DNA from 3 places in the Streptomyces sp. NPDC088794 genome. Region 3 is predicted to be linked to each of the others. Evidence: predicted binding sites of a transcription regulator. Region 3 holds the regulator's gene; each other region holds the start of a gene.

The links. Region 3 encodes HrcA, which represses chaperone genes, less so after heat shock. Its sites were predicted from a motif close to TTNGCACTCNGNNNNNCNGAGTGCNAA; they were not measured.
Region 1: groES (co-chaperone GroES) is a predicted target of HrcA. The motif match lies at 2,010-2,036, and genes of this name have one in related genera.
Region 2: groL (chaperonin GroEL) is a predicted target of HrcA. The motif match lies at 2,469-2,495, and genes of this name have one in related genera.

What each region holds. Positions count from the first base shown of each region.
Region 1 is NZ_JBIVKB010000002.1:583,807-588,250, forward strand. Features, by position in the region: gene groL (chaperonin GroEL) at 1-1,434, opposite strand, end outside; gene groES (co-chaperone GroES) at 1,557-1,865, opposite strand; gene ACIP6U_RS07205 (polysaccharide deacetylase family protein) at 2,131-2,952, opposite strand; gene ACIP6U_RS07210 (polysaccharide deacetylase family protein) at 2,949-3,908, opposite strand; gene ACIP6U_RS07215 (methyltransferase domain-containing protein) at 3,999-4,444, shown strand, end outside.
Region 2 is NZ_JBIVKB010000004.1:164,299-168,742, reverse strand. Features, by position in the region: gene ACIP6U_RS13275 (NADH:flavin oxidoreductase) at 1-483, opposite strand, end outside; gene groL (chaperonin GroEL) at 684-2,306, opposite strand; gene ACIP6U_RS13265 (cold-shock protein) at 2,660-2,863, opposite strand; gene ACIP6U_RS13260 (MoaD/ThiS family protein) at 3,314-3,589, opposite strand; gene thrC (threonine synthase) at 3,682-4,444, opposite strand, start outside.
Region 3 is NZ_JBIVKB010000008.1:110,202-114,645, reverse strand. Features, by position in the region: gene ACIP6U_RS23215 (DUF3097 domain-containing protein) at 1-438, opposite strand, end outside; gene ACIP6U_RS23210 (MBL fold metallo-hydrolase) at 506-1,240, opposite strand; gene hrcA (heat-inducible transcriptional repressor HrcA) at 1,390-2,406, shown strand; gene dnaJ (molecular chaperone DnaJ) at 2,407-3,540, shown strand; gene ACIP6U_RS23195 (nitronate monooxygenase) at 3,799-4,444, shown strand, end outside.

The sequences.
Region 1 (4,444 bases), on a different contig from region 3:
GAAGCCCTGGCCCTTCTCCAGCTCGGCGACCTTCGCAGTGATGACGTAGCCCTCGAGGCCCGCGTTCTCCGCGATCCAGCGCAGCGGCTCGACGACCGCGCGGCGCACGACGGCGACACCGGTGGCCTCGTCGCCGGTCTTGCCCAGGCCGCCCTCCAGCACCTTCGCGGCGTGGACGAGCGCGGAGCCACCACCGGAGACGATGCCCTCCTCGACCGCGGCGCGGGTCGCGGAGATGGCGTCCTCCAGACGGTGCTTCTTCTCCTTCAGCTCCACCTCGGTGGCGGCGCCGACCTTGATCACGCACACGCCGCCGGCCAGCTTCGCGAGGCGCTCCTGGAGCTTCTCGCGGTCCCAGTCGGAGTCGGTGTTCTCGATCTCGGCCTTGATCTGGGCGACACGGCCGGTGACCGCGCCGGAGTCGCCGGCCCCGTCGACGACCGTGGTGTCGTCCTTGGTGACCGTGACGCGGCGGGCGGAGCCGAGCACGTCCAGGTTGACCTGGTCGAGCTTGAGGCCGACCTCCTCGGAGACGACCGTGGCGCCGGTGAGGATCGCCAGGTCCTCCAGCATCGCCTTGCGGCGGTCGCCGAAGCCGGGGGCCTTGACCGCGACCGCGTTGAAGGTGCCGCGGATCTTGTTGACGACCAGGGTCGACAGGGCCTCGCCCTCGACGTCCTCGGCGATGATCAGCAGCGGCTTGGAGGAGTTGGCCTGGATGACCTTCTCCAGCAGCGGCAGCAGGTCGGCGATGGCGCCGATCTTGCCCTGCGTGATGAGGATGTAGGGCTCGTCGAGGACAGCCTCCATGCGCTCCTGGTCCGTGACGAAGTACGGCGACAGGTAGCCCTTGTCGAAGGCCATGCCCTCGGTGAAGTCCAGCTCCAGACCGAAGGTGTTGGACTCCTCGACGGTGATGACACCGTCCTTGCCGACCTTGTCCATCGCCTCGGCGATGAGCTCGCCGACCTGGCTGTCCTGCGCGGACAGACCGGCGACGGCCGCGATGTCGGCTTTGTCGTCGATCGGGCGCGCGGTGGCGAGCAGCTCCTCGGAGACGGCGGCGACGGCCGCGTCGATGCCCTTCTTCAGGGCGGCCGGGGAGGCGCCGGCGGCGACGTTGCGCAGGCCCTCGCGGACGAGCGCCTGGGCCAGCACGGTGGCGGTGGTCGTACCGTCACCCGCGATGTCGTTGGTCTTGGTCGCCACCTCCTTCACCAGCTGGGCGCCGAGGTTCTCGTACGGGTCGTCGAGCTCGACCTCGCGGGCGATGGTGACACCGTCGTTGGTGATGGTGGGTGCGCCGAACTTCTTGTCGATGACGACGTTGCGGCCCTTGGGGCCGATCGTCACCTTGACCGTGTCGGCAAGCTTGTTGACGCCGCGCTCGAGGGCGCGACGGGCGTCCTCGTCGAACTTCAGGATCTTCGCCATGGGAGCGGTTCAGCCCTCTCGGAAAACGTGGGTGAAACGAACCACGCCCCCGACGCCCGGCTTCATAAGGTCGCGGGGGCCAGGGGCGCAGCTCACTGCAAAACTGGGTGAAGCGAAGTGAATTACTTCTCGATGATCGCGAGAACGTCGCGAGCCGAGAGGACGAGGTACTCCTCGCCGCTGTACTTCACTTCGGTGCCGCCGTACTTGCTGTACAGCACGATGTCGCCGGTCTTGACGTCGAGCGGCAGGCGCTCGCCGTTCTCGAAGCGGCCCGGGCCCACAGCGAGGACGACGCCCTCCTGGGGCTTCTCCTTCGCGGTGTCCGGGATGACCAGGCCAGAGGCCGTGGTCTGCTCGGCGTCGAGCGGCTGGACCACAATGCGGTCCTCAAGCGGCTTGATGGCAACCTTGGAGCTGGCGGTCGTCACGATCCGACCTCCCCCTTCGGAGATCTCACGGGGTTAACTGTCTGAGGTGGCGACCAGGTGGATCCGTCGTCGCGGGTGCCGGACCTGCCCGTCGCTATTGGCACTCCCCAGTGGCGAGTGCCAGAACCGAGACTATGACCGCGATTAGCACTCGGTCAAGCGGAGTGCCAATGCCTACGGCGTTTCGGCGGGGTTCATCGGCCTGGACGGCCTTGTCCTCAAACGCCGGACGGGCTGAAATCACGACCGGCATCGAGACCTCGCCCTAGACGTAATCCTCCAGCCGTCCCACCGTAAGTCCCGCCTTCTCCGCCTCCCGCAGTACCCCTACCGTCCGTTCCCGCAGGGTCAGGCCCGCTGTCTCGTCCGAGGGGATCGACACGATGTCGCCCGGCCGCAGCCGCCGCGCCCCGCCGTCGTATGTCAGCGCGCCGTCGTCTGCCGCCGCGGCCCGCCACAGCACCACCGCCGACACCCCGCAGTCCCCCGCCGCCCGCAGCGTCGTCGTGTCGTACGTGCCGTAGGGCGGGCGGAACAGGCGGGGGCGGAGGCCGAAGCGGGCGCGGAGTTTGTCCTGCTGGCCGCAGATCTCGGCGCGCTGGCCGAGGTAGGGCAGGCCGCGCAGGGCGGCGTGGTCGAGAGTGTGGTTCTGGATGCTCGCGCCGACCGACTGGAGCCGCGCGAAGTGGCCGTAGCCCGGTCCCACCACGCTGTCGGTGAGGAACATGCTGACGGGCAGCCGGAGTTCGCGGACCATGTCGACGAAGCGCGGGTCCTGCTCGGCGCCGTCGTCGTACGTGAGGAAGACCACCTTGTCGCGGGTGGGGACATGGGAGAGGACCGGAGGCAGCCCCGGACCTGCCGAGCGGGCGGCCGGGAGTCGGACGGCCCGCGGGGCCGGGGCGAGGGGGGCGGTCAGGCCCCAGCGGCGGTACGGCGGCTGCGCGGCGCCGGCCGGCCCGTGCGGGCGTACCCGCTGGGCCGCCTTCCTGCCCAGCCGCTCGATCGGGTCGACGGACTGGGCGCAGCCGGCGAGCAGCGCGGCCGCGAGGACGCCGGCCAGCAGGCCCCGGCCCCGCGTTTTCACAGGTAGTCCTCCAGCCGGGCCACCGCGTAGCCCTGGGCCGTGACCTTGTCGAGGAAGCGGCGGACCATGTCGGGCATGGTGCCCTTCCAGTCCTCGCGGCCCCGGAAGTGGCTGAGCACGATGTCGCCGGGGTGCAGGTCCCGGTCCCACTCGCGGTACTCCCAGTGGTCGACGAAGACCTCCTCGTCCCAGATCGGCGCGTACTTGATGCCGCAGTCCTTGGCGGCGCGCAGGGTGTCCTGGTTGTAGTTGCCGAAGGGCGGGCGGAAGAGGGTGGGGCGCTTGCCGTACCGCTTCTCGATCACGTCCTGCATGCCGCAGATCTCGTGCTTCTGGCGGCGGTAGGACAGGGCCGGCAGGTAGGGGTGGTGGAGGGTGTGGTTGTTCAGGACGACGCCCCGGTCCTGCATCTTCTTGAAGTACGGGTAGTCGTCCTTGATCAGGTAGTCGCTGAGGAAGGCCGTGTACGGGATCTTCAGGTCGCTCATCATCCGCAGGAACGCCGGGTCCTTCTCGGCGCCGTCGTCGATGGTGAGGAAGACGACCTTCTCCTTGGTGGGGATCGTGGTGAAGACCGGCGGGAGGTTCAACTCCTCCTGGTCGTCCACCTCGAAGCCCTTGCGGGCGGTGATCTCCGGCTTGTGCGCGGGGGCGGCGGGCGCGGTCAGCGGGACCGTCCGCAGGCCCCAGCGCTTCGCGGCGGCGACCCGGGCGGCATGGGCGGCACGCAGTCGCGTGGCGTACGCGTCGAGGGCACGGGCGGGTGCCGCCTTGAGCACCTGCTGGCCCGGCGCCGGCCGCACCGCATGCCCGTGCCCGCGCCCAGCCCCACCGTCCGGGCCGCCGTCCTGCGCACAGCCGGCGGCGAGGGCGGCGACGGCGAGCACGGCGATTCCGCCACGGACCCGCCGACCCCAGAACGACCCATTTTTGTCATTTTGTACGACTGCTCGCATGGTGCCGGATCCTCGCAGGCCAGGCCCCTGCTCCCGGCCCGACACCGCGGCCGGCGGCACACCATCCACCGACTGGCCCACAATGACCCGGTGAACGACCTCGCCCTCCTCCTCACCCCGCAAGGCCGCGCCCTCCTCCACGAGGTCCGCGACACGGCCCCGGCCGACGAACTGACCGTCGCCACCCGGCTGCGCCGCGAGCACCCCGCCGAACTGGTGTCGGCGGCGCTCGGCCAGGCCCGGCTGCGGCAGCGGGCGGTGGCGAAGTTCGGGGCGCAGGACGCGGCGCGGATGTTCTTCACGCCGAACGGCGTCGAGCAGTCGACGCGGGCGAGCGTGGCGACGTACCGGGCGCGGCGGCTGAAGGCGCAGGGGGTGACGTCGCTGGCCGACCTGTGCTGCGGGATCGGTGGGGACGCGATCGCGCTGGCGCAGGCCGGGATCCGGGTGCTCGCCGTGGACCGGGACCCGCTGACGGCGGCCGTGGCCCGCGAGAACGCGGCGGCGCTGGGTCTCGCCGAGCTGATCGAGGTGCG
Region 2 (4,444 bases), on a different contig from region 3:
GATGACGTCGTCCAGGTCGTCCTGGGTCATCGCCCTGCCGGTGGGCTCGGTGGCGCCGATCCGCAGCCCGGAGGGGCCGACCGCGGGGGCGTCGGCGTACGGCGGCTGGCCCTGCTCGCGCACCATGCCGATGTGCCACAGCTGCGGCACGATCCGCCCGCCCGCCGCGTGCACCGCGTCGGCGACCTTCGCCCAGCCCGCCAGCTGCTCCTCGCCGTGGAACCGCGGGATGCGGTCGCTCTGCCCGGCCGACTCGTGTCCGACGTACGTGCCCTCGGTGACGACGAGACCGACGCCCGCTCCGGCGCGGCGCGCGTAGTACGAGGCCACGTTCTCGCCGGGGATGCCGCCCGGGGAGAACTGGCGGGTCATCGGGGCCATCACGATGCGGTTGGGGACCGTCAGGCCGCCCAGGGTGATCGGGCGGGAGAGGATCTCGGCTGCGCGGGAGGGGGAGCCGGCGGGAAAGGCGGTGGCGGTCACGTGGGGGAACTCCTTGAGGTACCGGATGGTATGTGCGCGCGCATTGAACGTCGGTCAATGTTCAACACCCGCGCCGGCGATCTCATTCCGCCCCACCGACACCTCGCCCTGTGATCCCGGACACGCCGAAGGGCGGCACCCCCTGTCGGAACAGGAAGTGCCGCCCTCCGTAAGGACGTTGATCAACCGGAACCGGTCGATCAGAAGTCCATGTCACCGCCCGGCATGCCGCCGCCGGCCGGCGCGGCGGCCTTCTCCGGCTTGTCGGCGATGACGGCCTCGGTGGTGAGGAACAGCGCGGCGATGGACGCGGCGTTCTGCAGAGCGGAACGCGTGACCTTCGCCGGGTCGATGATGCCCTCGGCGATCATGTCGACGTACTCGCCGGTGGCCGCGTTCAGACCCCAACCCACGGTCAGGTTGCGGACCTTCTCGACCACGACGCCGCCCTCGAGACCACCGTTGACGGCGATCTGCTTGAGCGGGGCCTCCAGGGCGAGCTTCACGGCGTTGGCGCCGGTCGCCTCGTCACCCGTCAGCTCCAGCTTCTCGAACACCGCGGAGGCCTGCAGCAGGGCCACGCCACCACCGGCGACGATGCCCTCCTCGACGGCCGCCTTGGCGTTGCGCACGGCGTCCTCGATGCGGTGCTTGCGCTCCTTGAGCTCCACCTCGGTCGCGGCACCGGCCTTGATGACGGCGACGCCACCGGCGAGCTTCGCCAGGCGCTCCTGGAGCTTCTCGCGGTCGTAGTCCGAGTCGCTGTTCTCGATCTCGGCGCGGATCTGGTTGACCCGGCCGCCGACCTGGTCCGAGGACCCGGCGCCGTCGACGATGGTGGTCTCGTCCTTGGTGATGACGACCTTGCGGGCGCGGCCCAGGAGGTCCAGGGACGCGTTCTCCAGCTTGAGGCCGACCTCCTCGGAGATGACCTCGCCGCCCGTGAGGATGGCGATGTCGCCGAGCATGGCCTTGCGACGGTCACCGAAGCCCGGGGCCTTGACGGCGACGGACTTGAAGGTGCCACGGATCTTGTTGACGACCAGGGTCGACAGGGCCTCGCCCTCGACGTCCTCGGCGATGATCAGCAGCGGCTTGCCCGACTGCATGACCTTCTCCAGGAGCGGGAGCAGGTCCTTGACGGAGCCGATCTTGGAGTTGGCGATCAGGATGTAGGGGTCGTCGAGCGACGCCTCCATCCGCTCCATGTCGGTGGCGAAGTACGCCGAGATGTAGCCCTTGTCGAAGCGCATACCCTCGGTGAGCTCCAGCTCCAGACCGAAGGTCTGGGACTCCTCGACGGTGATGACGCCTTCCTTGCCGACCTTGTCCATCGCCTCGGCGATGAGCTCGCCGATCTGGGTGTCGGCGGCGGAGATGGAGGCCGTGGAGGCGATCTGCTCCTTGGTCTCGACATCCTTGGCCTGCTCGAGCAGGGCACCGGAGACGGCCTCGACGGCCTTCTCGATACCGCGCTTGAGGGCCATCGGGTTGGCGCCGGCGGCTACGTTGCGCAGACCCTCCTTGACGAGGGCCTGGGCGAGCACGGTCGCGGTGGTCGTACCGTCACCGGCGACGTCGTCCGTCTTCTTGGCGACTTCCTTGACCAGCTCGGCGCCGATCTTCTCGTACGGGTCCTCGAGCTCGATCTCCTTGGCGATGGAGACACCATCGTTGGTGATCGTGGGGGCGCCCCACTTCTTCTCGAGGACGACGTTGCGGCCCTTGGGGCCGAGCGTCACCTTCACGGCGTCCGCGAGCTGGTTCATGCCGCGCTCGAGGCCGCGCCGCGCCTCCTCGTCGAACGCGATGATCTTGGCCATGTGAAGTGGTCCCTCCAGGACTGGGGGTGATTCCTTCGGACCGCGCCCGCGCCCGCGACGGACGGCTCGCATGCCCCGTGGTTCCTTGCCCCACCTGGCCTGCGGGCCTCACCGACCCGGTCCTTCTTGTCACTCTCACCTTCAGAGTGCTAACGCCAATGATTAGCACTCGCCCCCGTAGAGTGCAAGGTGCGCCCGCGAAGCGGGCTCGTTGAGGGGTGGTGGTCGGGCGCCGGGCGGGCGCAAGCGGCTCTCGGGATCGGGCAGGCGGCCGGGGCACCGTCGAGGGCACGCGCAGACACGGCGAGGGGCCCGCACCCTGCCGGATGCGGACCCCTCGCCATGTGAAATGTTCAGGCGGTGACGCGAACCATGTCGGCCTGCGGGCCCTTCTGACCCTGCGAGATCTCGAACTCGACCCGCTGGCCCTCTTCCAGGGTGCGGTAGCCGTCCATCTGAATGGCGCTGTAATGGACGAAGACGTCCGCACCACCGTCGACCGCGATGAAGCCGTACCCCTTCTCCGCGTTGAACCACTTGACGGTGCCCTGAGCCATGCCTAACTCCCCTATTACTGGCCCTTGCACAGATCCACACTTCGCGGATCCGGGTCAGACCTCACCCCCCACGGATTGGGGGCGTGCGCCGGAACGCGTCGACCGCGGCCGAATGTATCCGTCCAACTGCCGTCTGCAACAGGTCAATCCGACGAGAATTCCGGGCACGACCGGTCGGGAATCTGGCGAGAATTCATTAGAATTCAGGGCAAGTCGGGCCCCATAAAAGGCGCAAAACACACAAAAAACCTGCTTACTTTGGCTACTTCTTGTCGCCCGTGCAGCAGGTTTCCGGGGAGGCCGACCCGTGGATCGGCGGCGCGTTCCCCAACTGTACCTCGCTCAACCCCACTGAATTGCCCCCTCCGCTTCTCTCACGGAGGGGGCAATCGGATGAACTCTTCGTAATCGCTGTTACCGAAGGTAATTATCGGCCGCGATCAACCACGTTCAGCCACCGGCGACGGCGGGGATGATCGAGACACCGGCCCCGTCCGGGGTGACCGTCTCGAGCCCCTGCTCGAACCGCACGTCGTCGTCGTTCACGTACACATTGACGAACCGCCGCAGCTTGCCCTGGTCGTCCAGCACGCGCGCGGCGATACCGGCGTGGTTCTTCTCCAGATCGGCGATGACCTCGCCGAGGGTGGCCCCTTCGGCCGCGACCTCGGCCGCGCCGCCGGTGTAGGGCCGCAGGATGGTCGGGATACGGACGGAAACGCTCATGCTGATGACCTCCGGTCAGGGACAGCGCCCCGTAAGGGGCGCGGGGAACTGCGCGACCAGCCCCCGCGGTCCGCAGACGAACAACTACCTACTTACGCCAGCCCTGCCTCACGGAACGAATCGAGGCTGGGCCGAATCGTCGCGGTCAAGCCCGTACCGGCCACCGCGTCCAACGTCTTCAGACCATCACCGGTGTTCAAGACCACCGTGGTCTTCGTCGGGTCCAGGAGACCGTTCTCGATCAGCTTCTTCGCGACGCCGACGGTCACGCCACCGGCGGTCTCCGCGAAGATGCCCTCGGTCCGCGCCAACAACTTGATCGCGTCGACCACCTGCTCGTCGTTCACGTCCTCCACCGCACCGCCCGTCCGGCGCGCGATGTCGAGCACGTACGGACCGTCCGCCGGGTTGCCGATGGCCAGCGACTTGGCGATGGTGTTCGGCTTCTGGGGGCGGACCACGTCGTGACCGGCCTTGTAGGCGACGGACACCGGCGAGCACCCCTCGGCCTGGGCGCCGAAGATCTTGTACGGCTTGTCCTCGACGAGCCCGAGCTTGATCAGCTCCTGGAGCCCCTTGTCGATCTTCGTGAGCTGCGAGCCGGAGGCGATCGGCACGACCAGCTGATCGGGCAGCTGCCAGCCGAGCTGCTCGCAGATCTCGTACGCCAGGGTCTTGGAGCCCTCCGCGTAGTACGGCCGCAGGTTGACGTTGACGAAGCCCCAGCCCTCGCCGGCCGGGTCGCCGATCAGCTCGGAGCAGAAACGGTTCACGTCGTCGTAGTTGCCCTCGATACCGACGAGCTCGCCGCCGTAGATCGCGGCCATGACGACCTTGCCCTGCTCCAGGTCGTGC
Region 3 (4,444 bases):
GGCGGGCAGATCGTCCACGCCCTCCAGGTACTCCACGACCACGCCCTCCACGCGCAGGTCGTCGCCCCACACCCGCTCGACCAGTTCCGCGTCGTGCCGCCCCTCGACGTAGATGCGCCCGGCACGCGCCACACGCGCGCGTGCGCCCGGCACGGCGACCGAACCGGATGCCGTGCGGGAGGGACGGGCGGGGCCCGAGGCGGGGCGTACGAGGGTCACCACGCGGCCCTCCAGGAGGAACCCGCGCGGCTCCAGCGGGAAGACCCGGTGCTTGCCGAAGCGGTCCTCCAGGGTCACCGTGCCCGCCTCGCAGCGGATCACCGCGCCGCAGAAACCGGTGCCGGGCTCCTCCACGACCAGTCCGGCCTCCGCCGCGACCTCGGGGACGGGCTTCGGCTTCTTCCACGGCGGGGTCAGATCGGCGGAGTACTGGCGCATTCGGATGACGATAGGAGAAGCGCCGCGGTGACGCCGTACAGATGGCGGCGACACGCCGTGGCCGACCTCATGGTGAGACGCCGAAGCGTGCCGCCAGCTCGTCCCGCTGCCCCCGCACGAACCCCGCGTCCACCACCGCCCCGTGCCCCGGCACGTACAGCGCGTCCTCGCCGCCGAGGTCGAGGAGGCGGTCGAGGGCGGCGGGCCAGTGGGACGGTACGGCGTCGGGGCCCGCCTGGGGTTCGCCGGACTCCTCGACCAGGTCGCCGCAGAACACCACCGCGGGGGAGTCGGGCAGGGCAGGGACGAGGACCGCGAGGTCGTGGGCGGTGTGGCCCGGGCCGACGTTCGCCAGCAGGACCTGGCGGCCGTCGCCCAGGTCGAGCGTCCACTCGCCGGAGACCTGGTGGCGCGGCGCGACGAGCGTGTCCGCGGCCTCGGTCGCCGCCCGCTCGTCCAGCCCGTTGCGCACCGCGTCCGCCCGCAGCTCCTCGCGCGCGTGGACGGACATCACGTCCAGGCCCACGACGCCGAGGACCTCCGCGCCCGCGAACGCCGCCGCCCCGAAGACATGGTCGAAATGCGGGTGCGTGAGCGCGAGATGGGTCACACGGTGGCCGGCGAGCGCCTGCGCGCGCGTCCGCAGCAGCGCGCCCTCCGCCAGGCTCGACCCCGAGTCGATCACGAGCGCCGTGCCGTCCCCGACGACCAGCCCCGCCGTGCAGTCCCAGCCGGGCAGGCGGCACCGGCCGACTCCCTGCGCCAGCCGCTCCCACCCCAGCTCTTCCCAAGTCACCGTCATACGGCGACGCTAGCTCTACGGGGTCGCTCCGCAGGCCGTCCTTGCCCGGGGAGTACCCCTCCGCCGTACACTGGCCGGGGAATGCTGGCACTCGGCTGGACAGAGTGCCAGGCGAAGCGCCCAGGGGACGAGTTCGGGAGGTGTGCGCGATGTTGAGTGAACGACGGCTCCAGGTGCTGCGCGCCATCGTCCAGGACTATGTCGGCACCGAGGAGCCGGTCGGGTCGAAGGCCCTCACCGAGCGGCACAACCTCGGCGTCTCCCCGGCGACGGTGCGCAACGACATGGCGGCCCTGGAGGACGAGGGCTTCATCGCCCAGCCGCACACCAGCGCCGGGCGCATCCCCACCGACAAGGGCTACCGGCTGTTCGTCGACAAGCTCGCCGGCGTCAAGCCGATGAGCGGCCCCGAGCGGCGCGCCATCCAGAACTTCCTGGACGGCGCCGTCGACCTCGACGACGTCGTGGCCCGCACGGTACGGCTGCTCGCGCAGCTCACCCGGCAGGTCGCCGTCGTGCAGTACCCCTCGCTGACCCGCTCGACCGTGCGCCACGTGGAGCTGCTCGCACTGGCTCCGGCCCGGCTGATGCTGGTGCTGATCACGGACACGGGCCGGGTCGAGCAGCGCATGGTGGACTGCCCGGCGCCCTTCGGGGAGACCTCGCTCGCGGATCTGCGGGCGCGGCTCAACAGCACGGTCGCGGGCCGCCGGTTCTCCGACGTCCCCCGGCTCGTGGAGGACCTCCCCGACGCCTTCGACGTCGAGGACCGCGGCACGGTCTCGACGGTGCTCTCCACCCTCCTGGAGACACTCGTCGAGGAGAACGAGGAGCGGCTGGTGATCGGCGGAACGGCCAATCTCACCCGTTTCGGACATGACTTCCCCCTCACCATCCGCCCCGTTCTGGAGGCCTTGGAGGAACATGTCGTACTCCTCAAGTTGCTTGGCGAGGCAGGGGATTCGGGCATGACCGTACGCATCGGTCACGAGAACGCCTACGAGGGACTCAACTCCACTTCCGTGGTGTCGGTGGGCTACGGTTCGGGCGGCGAGGCAGTCGCCAAGCTCGGCGTGGTCGGACCGACCCGCATGGATTACCCGGGAACGATGGGAGCGGTACGCGCAGTGGCACGGTACGTCGGACAGATCCTGGCGGAGTCGTAAGTGGCCACGGACTACTACGCCGTTCTCGGCGTGCGCCGCGACGCGTCGCAGGATGAGATCAAGAAGGCGTTCCGTCGGCTCGCGCGCGAGCTGCACCCGGACGTCAACCCGGATCCGAAGACCCAGGAGCGGTTCAAGGAGATCAACGCCGCCTACGAGGTGTTGTCGGACCCGCAGAAGAAGCAGGTCTACGACCTCGGCGGCGACCCGCTCTCGCAGGCCGGCGGCGGTGCCGGCGGCTTCGGCGCGGGCGGCTTCGGGAACTTCTCGGACATCATGGACGCGTTCTTCGGCACGGCCTCGCAGCGCGGCCCGCGCTCGCGGACCCGCCGGGGCCAGGACGCCATGATCCGGCTGGACATCGAGCTGGACGAGGCGGCCTTCGGCACCACGAAGGACATCCAGGTCGACACGGCGATCGTCTGCACCACCTGCAACGGTGAGGGCGCGGCGCCGGGGACCTCGGCCCAGACCTGTGACATGTGCCGCGGTCGCGGCGAGGTGTCCCAGGTCACCCGGTCCTTCCTCGGCCAGGTCATGACCTCCCGCCCCTGCCCCCAGTGCCAGGGCTTCGGCACGGTCGTACCGACCCCCTGCCCGGAGTGCGCGGGCGACGGCCGGATCCGCTCGCGTCGCACGCTGACGGTCAAGATCCCGGCCGGCGTCGACAACGGCACCCGGATCCAGCTCGCGGGCGAGGGCGAGGTCGGCCCCGGCGGCGGCCCCGCCGGTGACCTGTACGTGGAGATCCACGAGCTGCCGCACGCGATGTTCCAGCGGCGCGGTGACGACCTGCACTGCACGGTGACCCTCCCGATGACCGCGGCCTCCCTCGGCACGAAGGTGCCGCTGGAGACGCTGGACGGTCTGGAGGAGGTCGACATCAGGCCCGGCACCCAGTCCGGCCAGTCGATCCCGCTGCACGGCCGCGGCGTCACGCATCTGCGCGGCGGCGGCCGGGGCGACCTCATCGTGCACGTCGAGGTCATGACCCCGAGCAAGCTGGACCCGGAGCAGGAACGCCTGCTGCGCGAACTGGCCCAACTGCGCGGCGAGGAGCGCCCGACGGGGCAGTTCCAGCCGGGGCAGCAAGGGTTGTTCTCTCGCCTGAAGGACGCCTTCAACGGTCGCTGACGTGACCTGCGGGCGGGCTGCCGGGGGTCCGGGGGTTGTCCCCCGGGCAGGCACAGTCAGCCGGGGCAGCAAGGGTTGTTCTCTCGCCTGAAGGACGCGTTCAACGGTCGGTGACGGGTTGCCGGGGGCTGCCGCCCCCGGACTCCGTACCGGCGGGAAATGGCCATCGACATCCCGCCGGTGCCGTGAGATGCCGTAGGCCTATGCCCTGCCGAAGGCCGATTCGGACTTGTTCGGAGGACGTGACAACATGCCGTCATGTCCTCCGCACTGACCGATCTCTTCCCTCACCCGATCGTGCAGGCGCCCATGGCGGGCGGCGTCTCCGTGCCGCGGCTCGCCGCCGCCGTGTCCGAGGCCGGCGGGCTGGGGTTCCTTGCCGCCGGGTACAAGACGGCCGACGGCATGTACCAGGAGATCAAGCAGATCCGAGGGCTCACGAACCGTCCCTTCGGCGTGAACCTGTTCATGCCGCAGCCGGACAACGCCGACCCCGGCGCCGTCGAGATCTACGCCCACCAGCTGGCCGGCGAGGCCGCCTGGTACGAGACCGAGCTGGGCGATCCTGACAGCGGCCGGGACGACGCCTACGACTCCAAGCTCGCGGTGCTGCTCGACAACCCGGTGTCGGTGGTCTCCTTCCACTTCGGCATCCCGAGCCGGGACGTGCTGGACTCGCTGCGCCGGGCCGGCACCTTCACCGTGGTCACCGTGACCACCGCCGAGGAGGCCCTCGCGGTGGAGCGGGCCGGCGCCGACGCGGTGATCGCGCAGGGCGTGGAGGCCGGCGGCCACCAGGGCACCCACCGGGACATCCCGGAGAACGACGGCTCCGGCATCGGCGTGCTCTCCCTGGTCGCCCAGGTCCGCGAGACCGTCACCCTGCCGATCCTCGCCGCCGGCG